DNA from 3 places in the Alcanivorax sp. NBRC 102024 genome. Region 2 is predicted to be linked to each of the others. Evidence: predicted binding sites of a transcription regulator. Region 2 holds the regulator's gene; each other region holds the start of a gene.
The links. Region 2 encodes PhoB, which activates phosphate uptake and scavenging genes when phosphate is short. Its sites were predicted from a motif close to TGTCATANNNNTGTCANA; they were not measured.

Region 1 (3,280 bases), on a different contig from region 2:
CAAAAATTCATTCGTGGGTTTCAGGTTTCGATTTTCGGAACTCGCTTCTCGTGACTCGCAACAGGTGTCGCAAGCAGATTCGTGCCTCAAGCGGCGCTCCTACAACAGTTTTTAATCGATGTTGGGAAGTGGGTATCCGAAACGGTCATAGACCCAGCCGAAGACATCAGCGAGTTCATCGGGGCTAACACCCAGTTCGTCCGGGTTGTAGTGATGGCCGCTGCGGTACTGCTTTGCCTGGCGGTCTTGTGCTTCCAACCGCTGCAGGAAAACCGCTCCAGGCTGCCAACCAAACCGCCGGTAGAACGCCTGCACCGTCGCCGCCGGGGCCGATGCCAATTGCTCCATCACCGAAAGCGCCTGACGTTCCGTCGGGAGGCTTTCCAGCACCTCAAGCACATGGCGGTAGTAATAATCGAGCATGGCCATAAAGCCCTGCCGCCAGTAACCGGTTGTGTCACGGCCATCAAACAGGCGGGCGCCGATCAAAATGGAATTGATCTGGGATGACACCGCCGCGCTGGGATTACGAATACAGCCAATAAAGCGGGCATCCGGGAAGGCCTCTGCCAGAGTCGCCATCCAGGGCGTAAAGGACGGATTCTTGGAGAGCAGTTGCTTGTGGCTGCCGTGGAAATAGAGATGCCGCTGCACAAAGCGCCGGTAGGCCGCGATCAGCCTCTGCTTTTCCTTGTCGGTGCCATCCCGGTCCAGATAGGTGAGACGCCACAGGGCGGGTACCGGTACAGCCAATACCAGCAGAAAGCAGCCCCACACAGGAATCAATGCCAGGTAATCTTCCTCCGGGTCCAGCAGCCCGGTCTTGTGGACCCCGTCCAGACCGCCGAGCAGGCGCCGCTCTATCCATAGCAACACCCGCCCCGCGGGTCGGCCGATCATGTCATCAAGGCGCGCAACAGCGGTCCAGAAATACCGCTGGCTAATCGACGGGGCGAACAGCAGTTCCCACAGGGCCGTGGTGGTAAACCGCTCATCCCTGGCCAGCAGACGGTGCAGAAAGGTGGTACCACTGCGCGGCACCCCGACCACAAAGAGAGGCTCACGAACCTGAACCCGCTGAAAATCAGGGAACAACAGATAATCCAGCAGCAGCCCCAAACCATTGATGGCCTGCACCAGCAGAAACACAGGCCAGAACAACGCCATCACCAGCCATCGTTGCAGCGAAAACCGCCCTGCCCGGCCATCGTAGACCGGCAACCAGCTCATCAGAAAAAACTGCAGATAGCGTTTCAGTACTGCCAAACCGTTCTCCCGGCTATTCCCATGCAGCGTGCACGCTACGCCCCGCCCATGTCATAAAAATGACAATTTTGCCTCTTGTGTCCAGGTCACAGCACTGTCATCTTTCTCGAAAACAATGGCGGCATGACTATCGCAATGACAGCACCCAGCACAGCGCCTCGTCACCCGACACTGGTCGGCCACCGGGGCGCCCGAGGCGAAGCCCCGGAAAATACCCTGGCCAGTTTTCAGGTGGCACTGGAGGCCGGTGTCACGGAAATGGAACTGGATGTCAGGCTATCCGCCGACGGCCATCTGATCGTGCTGCACGATAGCGACGTCACACGCACCACCGGCATGCGTGGCAATGTGCGCCAATACACCCGCTCCCAATTGGGCACCATGGATGCTCGCCGCAATACCCCCGGCTGGCATAGCCCCACGGGCATCCCGTCCCTGCAGGAAGTGGTGGAGCTGTGCGGCCCGGCCATGCGCTTCCAGTTCGAAGTGAAGGGTGCGGATCGGGTGGTGCTGCATCAGCTGGCGCATCACCTCACGCATATGATCCATGAACAGCACCTGCAATCCCGGGTGGTGGTGACCTCCAGTCATACCGGTTTCCTGCGCATGATCGGTACCATGGCGCCGGATGTGGAACGGGGTTATGTGTGCCAGTACCGCTACCTGCAACCCACCCGCCGGGCCCATGGCCTGGGCTGCAGCTGGCTGATGCCTCATTACTCGCTGGTGACCCCGGCGTTAATGCGCCGGGCCCGCAAACGTGGCCTGAAAGTGTCGGTGTGGACGGTGAATGACCTCACCGAAGCGGATCGGCTGGCCCAACTGCAGGTGGATGGCATCATCACGGACTACCCCACCAGTTTTGTCAGCCACTTCCGACGCAGCCCCCGTTACTCGTCCTCGGAAGCAGCGGCAGTGAGCGGCTGATCGGCGAAGAACGCCAGGATTTCTTCCTTGCGGGCCATGGCATCCTTGCGACCCATCTCAATCAGCGTGCGGGTGAAACCCGGCTCGAACAACAGGTAGCTCATGGCACTGGCCCCCGGCGACCGCGTGGCACCCGACCCCCGCAGGAAAAAACGCAGGGCCCGCGGCAATTCGCGGATATGTTCGGCGGCAATTTCATCAATGGGACGGGACGGGTAGATCTTCAGCACATCCACCTGCCGCAACTGGATACCATGCTTGCGCCGGGCGCGCTCACTCATGGCAGAAAGGGTTCGGTTGATCCGCTCCAGCCGCTCCACATCCCCCTCCAGGGTGTCCACAAACACACTGTTGAGCACATGGCCCAGCACCTGGGCCATGGACGGGTAGCCGCTTAACTGGCGCTGATGGCCGGCGCTCATGTTGCCGGACACACCAATGACCAGTAGCCGGGAAGCGCCAAGATGCAACGCCGGGCTCAAAGGCGCCAGTTGCCGCAGCGCGCCGTCGCCATAATAGGCGCCATCCACCTTGCTGGCAGGAAACAGGATGGGAATGGCCGCCGACCCCAGCAGATGTTGCACCCCGATTTCCGAGCGCTTGCCCTTGCGGCGTGCCCGCACCCACTCCGGCAGCGCGCTGTCGCCCTGGAAAAAACTCACCGACTCACCACTGGCATAGCCGGAAGCGGTGATTGCCAAGGCGCGCAAATGGCCCTGATCCAGGTTGTCGCGGATACGACGAAAATTGATCACCAGGGTAAGCAGGCGTTGCAGCGGCATGTTATCCAGTAGCGCGCTGCGTTCCGGCGTCTTGCCGGTGGTGACACCGGAAAACAGCCAGCGAACAATCGCTTTCAGCAACGCGTAGGTATCGGTGCGGTAAACCTGCTCGGCGGTAATATTGGACCAGACCCGTTCCAGCCCCCGAATGGCCGAGCGAAAATTACCGGCATTGGCAGCCAGGGATGCCGCGTTGATTGCGCCCGCAGAGGTACCGCAGATAATCGGAAACGGATTGGGCTCCCCACGGGGTAATAACTCGGCTATGGCAGCCAGTACACCGACCTGATAAGCGCCGCGAGCGC
Region 2 (3,280 bases):
AGATCACGCTACCGCCAAACCATGCGGGCCGCGATTCATGATCTCTTCTTGCGCGGCGGCGCGTTATCGGCGATCTCGATTGGCTACCCATTCGATTCGCGCCTTGAAACTTTCCACTTTCAACTTGAAACTTACCCCCGCCCCTGACAACCGGATGTCCCATGTTTGCCTTCGTTGAACAACGCTACCCGTCGCTCTGGCCCTACATTCAGTTGATGCGGCTGGACCGCCCCATCGGCACCTTGTTGCTGTTGTGGCCGACCCTGTGGGCGGTGTGGATTGCCGGGAACGGTACGCCCAGCCTGAAGACCGTGGTGATCTTCATTCTCGGGGTGATCATCATGCGTGCCGCTGGCTGCGTGATTAACGACTTTGCCGACCGGGATTTCGACGGCGATGTGGAACGCACCAAAGGCCGTCCGCTGGCCACCGGTGCTATCAGCGCCAAGAAAGCCCTGGCGTTGTTTTGCGGGCTGGGGCTGCTGGCCTTTGTGCTGGTGCTGTTTCTCAATGAACTGACGTTCTGGCTGTCCTTCGGCGGGCTGGGGCTGGCGGTGCTGTACCCCTTTACCAAGCGCTTCACCTTTATGCCGCAACTGTTTCTCGGCGCCGCCTTCAGCTGGGCCATTCCCATGGCCTTTGCCGCCGAAACCGGTGCCGTGCCGGAAATCGCCTGGCTGCTTTACGTGGCCAACCTGGTGTGGACCGTGGCCTACGACACCGAATACGCCATGTGCGACCGGGAAGACGACCTGAAACTGGGCATCAAGAGCACCGCCATCCTGTTCGGCGATGCGGACCGCTTGATGATCGCCATCCTCCAGGGGCTGACTCTGCTGGCCCTGATCATGGTGGGGCAACGGCTGGACTTTTCCTGGCCCTGGTTCCTGGGTCTGGCCGGCATGTCCCTGAGTTTCCTGTTCCAGCACAGCCTGATCCGTTACCGGGAACGCTGGCCCAGCTTCCACGCTTTTCTCAATAACCACTGGGCCGGGGCGTGTGTGTTTGTCGGGTTGTATTTCCAGTACTTCTAGCCGCGAGTTGAAAGTGGCGAGTTCCGAAAACCGGACAACCCCGTCTCGATTGTCCGGTTTTTCGTCACGCGCGACTCGTACCTCGTAACGCTTCCCCCCCTTGCTTTTTCGCCCGTTTCCGCCCAATTTGTCATACAGATGTCACAAAAAAGCAATCTAATAGGGCAACACAGACAGACAGGCAAGGAAGGAAAGCCATGTCCCGTAACCGTATTCTGATTGTTGACGACGAACCCGCCATTCGGGAAATGGTGGCCGTTGCGCTGGAGCTGGCCGATTTTGATGTGCTGGAGGCGGAAAACGCCCAGCGAGGCCACGAAATTATTGTCGATGAACGCCCGGATCTGGTGTTGCTGGACTGGATGCTGCCGTCGGTTACCGGTATCGAGCTGGCCCGCCGCCTCAAGCGTGATGAGACCACCAACGAAATCCCCATCATCATGCTTACCGCCAAGAGCGAAGAGGACAACAAGATCCAGGGGCTGGATGTGGGCGCCGACGACTACATCACCAAGCCGTTTTCCACCCGCGAACTGATCTCCCGCATCAAGGCCGTGCTGCGGCGTGCTTCCAGCACCGCGGCAGACAAGGCCATCGAAGTGGAAGGCCTGTGCCTGGATCCGGTGAGCCATCGCATCAGCGCCGACGATGAGCCGGTGGACATGGGGCCCACGGAGTACCGTCTGCTGGAATTCTTCATGAGCCACCAGGAGCGGGCCTATTCGCGGACCCAGCTGCTGGATCAGGTGTGGGGCGCCAATGTCTATGTGGAAGACCGCACCATCGATGTGCATATCCGCCGGCTGCGCAAGGCCCTGTCCCCCTTCGGCTACGACCGCTTTATCCAGACAGTCCGCGGCACTGGCTACCGTTTTTCGGTAAAATCCGCCAAGGCAAGCTGAAGCGATCCGGTCCGCATGGCGCGTTGCGCGCAATCCCCAGAGGTGATGCAATGCGGATCGGTGACGGTGAATGCACCCACGTAGCCGCAACGGGGCGGTGGAAGCGAGATCATGAAAGCCAGTCTGGCCAAGGAAGTAAATCGCATAGTCGGCTTGATCCTGCTGTCCGTTGCGGCAGCGCTGGCAGTGGGCCACATCTGGCCACTGGTGGTCGGTCTGCTGGGCTACATCATCTGGAGCACCCGGCAGCTGTTTGGTCTGTACAGCTGGCTGGTGCGCGATGACCACACCGAACCCCCGGACAGCATCGGGCTGTGGGGGGAGTTCTACACCCGCCTTGAGCACCTTTTCCAGAAAGAACGCCGCGCCCAGGAAAATCTGCAGGGCATCATTCACCGTGCCCAGCAATCGGTGAATGCCCTGGAAGATGTGGTCATTCTGATTGACCAGCACGGCTACCTGGAATACTGGAACCAGGCTGCGGAACGCTACATGGGGTTCAACGCCCGCCAGGATCTGGGCCAGCCGCTGACCAACCTGGTGCGCCATCCGAAATTCACCGAATACCTGAGCAAGGGGGATTTCCGCGAGGCGCTGGAGATTCCCTCGCCGGTGGACGACAACCGCATCCTGCAATTTCGCATTACCGAATTTGGGGTGGGCGAGCAGTTGATGATGGCCAGGGATGTCACCCGGATCCATCATCTGGAACAGATGCGCAAGGATTTCGTGGCCAACGTGAGCCACGAACTGAAAACCCCACTGACCGTGCTCAAGGGCTACCTGGAAACCCTGCTGGACACGGTGCCGGAGGAACAGTCCCGGTTACGGCGGGCCCTCACCCAGATGGACAACCAGTCCAACCGTATGGAAGCCCTGGTCTCGGACCTGCTGTTGCTGGCACGGCTGGAGGGCACCAATGCGGACAATCTCAGCCAGGCGGTCCCTGTCCACGGCATGCTCAAGCGCATGCGCGAAAATGCCCTGGCGATCAGCGCCGACAAGGGCCACAGCATTGAGCTGGACGTGCCCGAAGAAGCCCGCCTGATTGCCAACCCGGCGGAGCTGGAGAGCGCCTTCGGCAATCTGATCACCAATGCGGTCAAGTACACCCCCGCCGGTGGCCAGATCCGTATTCACTGGTGGCAGGATGAGCGTGGCGCACACCTGGCGGTGAGTGATAACGGTGTCGGCATCGACCCGGCGCATATCCCGCGTCTCACCGAACGCTTCTACCGCCCGGACAACAGCCGCGTCACCGAGACCGGCGGTACCGGCCTGGGCCTGGCCATCGTCAAACATGTGATGATCCGTCATAACGGCAAACTGGAAATCAAGAGTCAG
Region 3 (3,280 bases), on a different contig from region 2:
GTAACCGGTATCCCGGCACTCCAGGCAGCCCACCGGGCGATAGGTCTTTTCCGGCGGCTTCATCTTGAAGGGGCGAACCAGCTCTTCCCAGGCCTGCACATCGGTTTCCGTTGCCTGCTTGCAATGGGGACACAGGGTACGGATCAGACGCTGGGCCATGACCCCAAGCACCGTGGCACTGATCATGTAGGCCGGCACGCCCAGATCCACCAGACGGGTAATGGACGAGGGGGCATCGTTGGTGTGCAGGGTGGACAACACCAGGTGACCGGTGAGGGCGGCCTGGATGGCCATATCCGCTGTGGCCAGATCGCGGATCTCACCAATCATGATGATATCCGGGTCCTGACGCAGCATGGCCTTCACCCCCTGGGCAAAGCTCACATCAATATTGGCCTGCACCTGCATCTGATTGAAGCTGGGTTCCACCATTTCGATGGGATCCTCAATGGTGCAGACATTCACCTCGCTGGTGGCCAATTGCTTGAGGGTGGAATAGAGGGTGGTGGTTTTCCCCGAGCCGGTGGGGCCGGTCACGAAGATGATGCCGTGGGGATGGGAAGTCATCCGCTGCCAGGCCTGGTAATCCTCATTGGTAAAGCCCATCTGCTCGAAGCTGCGCACCAGCACATCCGGGTCGAACACCCGCATGACCATTTTTTCCCCGAAGGCGGTGGGCAGCGTGGAAATACGCAGCTCGATCTCTTCCCCCTCCGGTGACTTGGTCTTCAAACGCCCGTCCTGGGGTTTGCGCTTTTCCGCCACATTGAGGCGGCTGAGAATCTTCAGGCGGCTGGTAACCGCCGCCATGATCGCCGCCGGCAGCTCATACACATCGTGCAGCACGCCATCGATGCGGAAACGCATCTTGCCGGTCTCCCGGCGCGGCTCCAGGTGAATATCGCTGGCCCGCTGGGAAAACGCGTATTGCAGAATCCAGTCCACAATATTGACGATGTGCTGATCGTCCGCGTCGTGGTGCCCCTTGCCCACTTCCAGCAACTGCTCGAAGTTGGTAATACCGGACATTTCCTGGCCGGTATTGCCGGAGGCCCCGGCGATGGAGCGGCTCAGGTTGTAGAACTCCACCCGGTAGCGGCGCAACTGCTCGGGATTGGCCAGCACCACCTCCAGCTCCCGGTCACGCAGCACCTGCTTGAGATGGGCCTGCCAGTCGCGCACAAAGGGCTGGTCGCAGGCCACCACCACCTTGTCCCGCTGCACTTCCACCGCAACGATGCCGTGACGCTCGGCAAAGGCATAACTCATCACATTGGTCACCTGATCCACATGGACCTTGAGCGGATCAATGTGACACACCGGCATACCCGCCTTTTCCCCCAGCCAGCGGGTCAGGAAATCCACATCCAGCAGCTGGTGGGTATTGGTCCGGTCGGTGAGCCGATACTTGGCCAGCACCTGAATCGGGTGCCAATTCAGCTCCTTCTTCTCCCGTGGCGTGGTGGAAATGACGTTGAAGTCTTCCTGGCTGACGCGACCTTCTTCCAGCAACTCACGCATCAGCCAGCGCACATCAATCAGCAGACCATCCAGTTTGGCGGGGTGGGCAGTGACGTTCACGGATACTCTCCGGGTCAATAGGCGGGCAGAACCGCCTGTCTAATTATTTTGTAGTACTGTAACGATAACAGGTAAACCCTGACAGCCCCGATGGCTTTGACTATACTCGCGGCCAGATTCATGACACATCTGTGACAGTTGCACGACTGTGCCATGAACATTCCTTTCCCCATGGGCGATTGCCCGGGAAAGTGGGACACTGATTCTGCCTGAAGCCCCTGCTTCAGGTTTTACTCTGACTCTGGACCCGAGGCGCCTATGTCCTTTGGAAGCTCCATTGCCGGCCTGTTTGGCCGCTCACCGATCAAGCCCCTGCAGCAACACTACGACACCGTTCACGACTGTGCCCGAACCCTGGCGGACTTCTTCGCCGCCGTGACCGAAGGCGACTGGGACAAGGCACGGGCAGCCCGCAAGCGCATTGCCGAGCTGGAAAACCGGGCCGACGAACTGAAAAAAGAATTCCGCCTGAACCTGCCCAAAAGCCTGTTTTTGCCCATGCCGCGCACCGACCTGCTCGACCTGATCAGCGTGCAGGACAAGGTCGCCAACAAGGCCAAGGACATTTCCGGGCTGATGCTCGGCCGGCAGATGACCATTCCCCCCATACTGGCCGATGTGATGCGCGACTATGTGCAGGGCGCCATCGATACCTCCGCCCAGGCCCAGAAAGCCATCAACGAGCTGGATGAGCTGATCGAGACCGGCTTCAGCGGTCGCGAAATCCAGATCGTGGAAGAGCTCATCGAGGAGCTGGACCGCCTGGAGCGCAATAACGACGAGCAGCAAATCACCATTCGCTCCACCCTGTTCAAGCTGGAAAACGAACTGCCCCCGGTGGATGTCATTTTTCTCTACAAGATCATCGAATGGGTAGGCGATCTCGCTGATCGCGCCCAGAAAGTGGGCGGCCGCCTGCAGATGTTGGTCGCACGCTAGGAGTTGTCTTATGGAGTGGATGATTGAACACAGCTACCTGATGCTGTTGCTGGCCGGCGCGTTCGGCTTTCTGATGGCATGGGGCGTGGGCGCCAACGACGTGGCAAACGCCATGGGCACCTCGGTGGGCTCCGGGGCCCTGACCGTGAAACAGGCGGTGATGATCGCCATCGTCTTTGAATTCTGCGGCGCCTACCTGGCCGGTGGCGAAGTGACTGCCACGGTTCGTAAAGGCATCGTCGATGCCAGCGTCTTTGCCGAATTCCCCCATTATCTGGTCTACGGGATGATGTCCGCCCTGCTGGCCGCCGGCATCTGGCTGGTGGTGGCCTCCTGGTTTGGCTGGCCGGTTTCCACCACCCATTCCATTGTCGGTGCCATCGTGGGCTTTGCCGCCGTGGGCGTTGGCATGGATTCGGTACAGTGGGACAAGGTTGGCAGCATTGTCGCCAGTTGGGTCACCTCACCCCTGCTCGCCGGCTTCATCGCCTTTGCCCTGATCAAGAGCGTGCAGCGCCTGGTGCTCAACCATGATGACCCATTCGAACGGGCCAAACGGGTGGTGCCCTTCTACATGTTCCTGGTGGGCTTCGCGATCACCGCCGTGACCCTGCTCAAGGGCCTCAAGCATATCGGCCTGGAAATCAGCTTCGCGGCCAGCCTGGGCTGGGCCGCCGTGGGCGGCGTCATCATTGCCCTGATCGGCGCCATGATTCTCAGCCGCATCAAGCCCAACCCGCAAGCCGACAAGGAATTTCGT

Region 1: the regulator PhoB is predicted to act here: its motif matches at 1,314-1,331, upstream of A0251_RS09155 (glycerophosphodiester phosphodiesterase).
Region 3: the regulator PhoB is predicted to act here: its motif matches at 1,701-1,718, upstream of A0251_RS04425 (TIGR00153 family protein).

Annotation. Positions count from the first base shown of each region.
Region 1 covers NZ_BDAS01000004.1:267,316-270,595, reverse strand. Annotated here, with positions in the region: gene A0251_RS09160 (sulfotransferase) at 112-1,266, opposite strand; gene A0251_RS09155 (glycerophosphodiester phosphodiesterase) at 1,402-2,193, shown strand; gene A0251_RS09150 (patatin-like phospholipase family protein) at 2,157-3,280, opposite strand, start outside.
Region 2 covers NZ_BDAS01000001.1:461,313-464,592, reverse strand. Annotated here, with positions in the region: gene ubiA (4-hydroxybenzoate octaprenyltransferase) at 162-1,034, shown strand; gene phoB (phosphate regulon transcriptional regulator PhoB) at 1,232-1,936, shown strand; gene phoR (phosphate regulon sensor histidine kinase PhoR) at 2,048-3,280, shown strand, end outside.
Region 3 covers NZ_BDAS01000002.1:142,492-145,771, reverse strand. Annotated here, with positions in the region: gene A0251_RS04430 (GspE/PulE family protein) at 1-1,521, opposite strand, end outside; gene A0251_RS04425 (TIGR00153 family protein) at 1,840-2,520, shown strand; gene A0251_RS04420 (inorganic phosphate transporter) at 2,531-3,280, shown strand, end outside.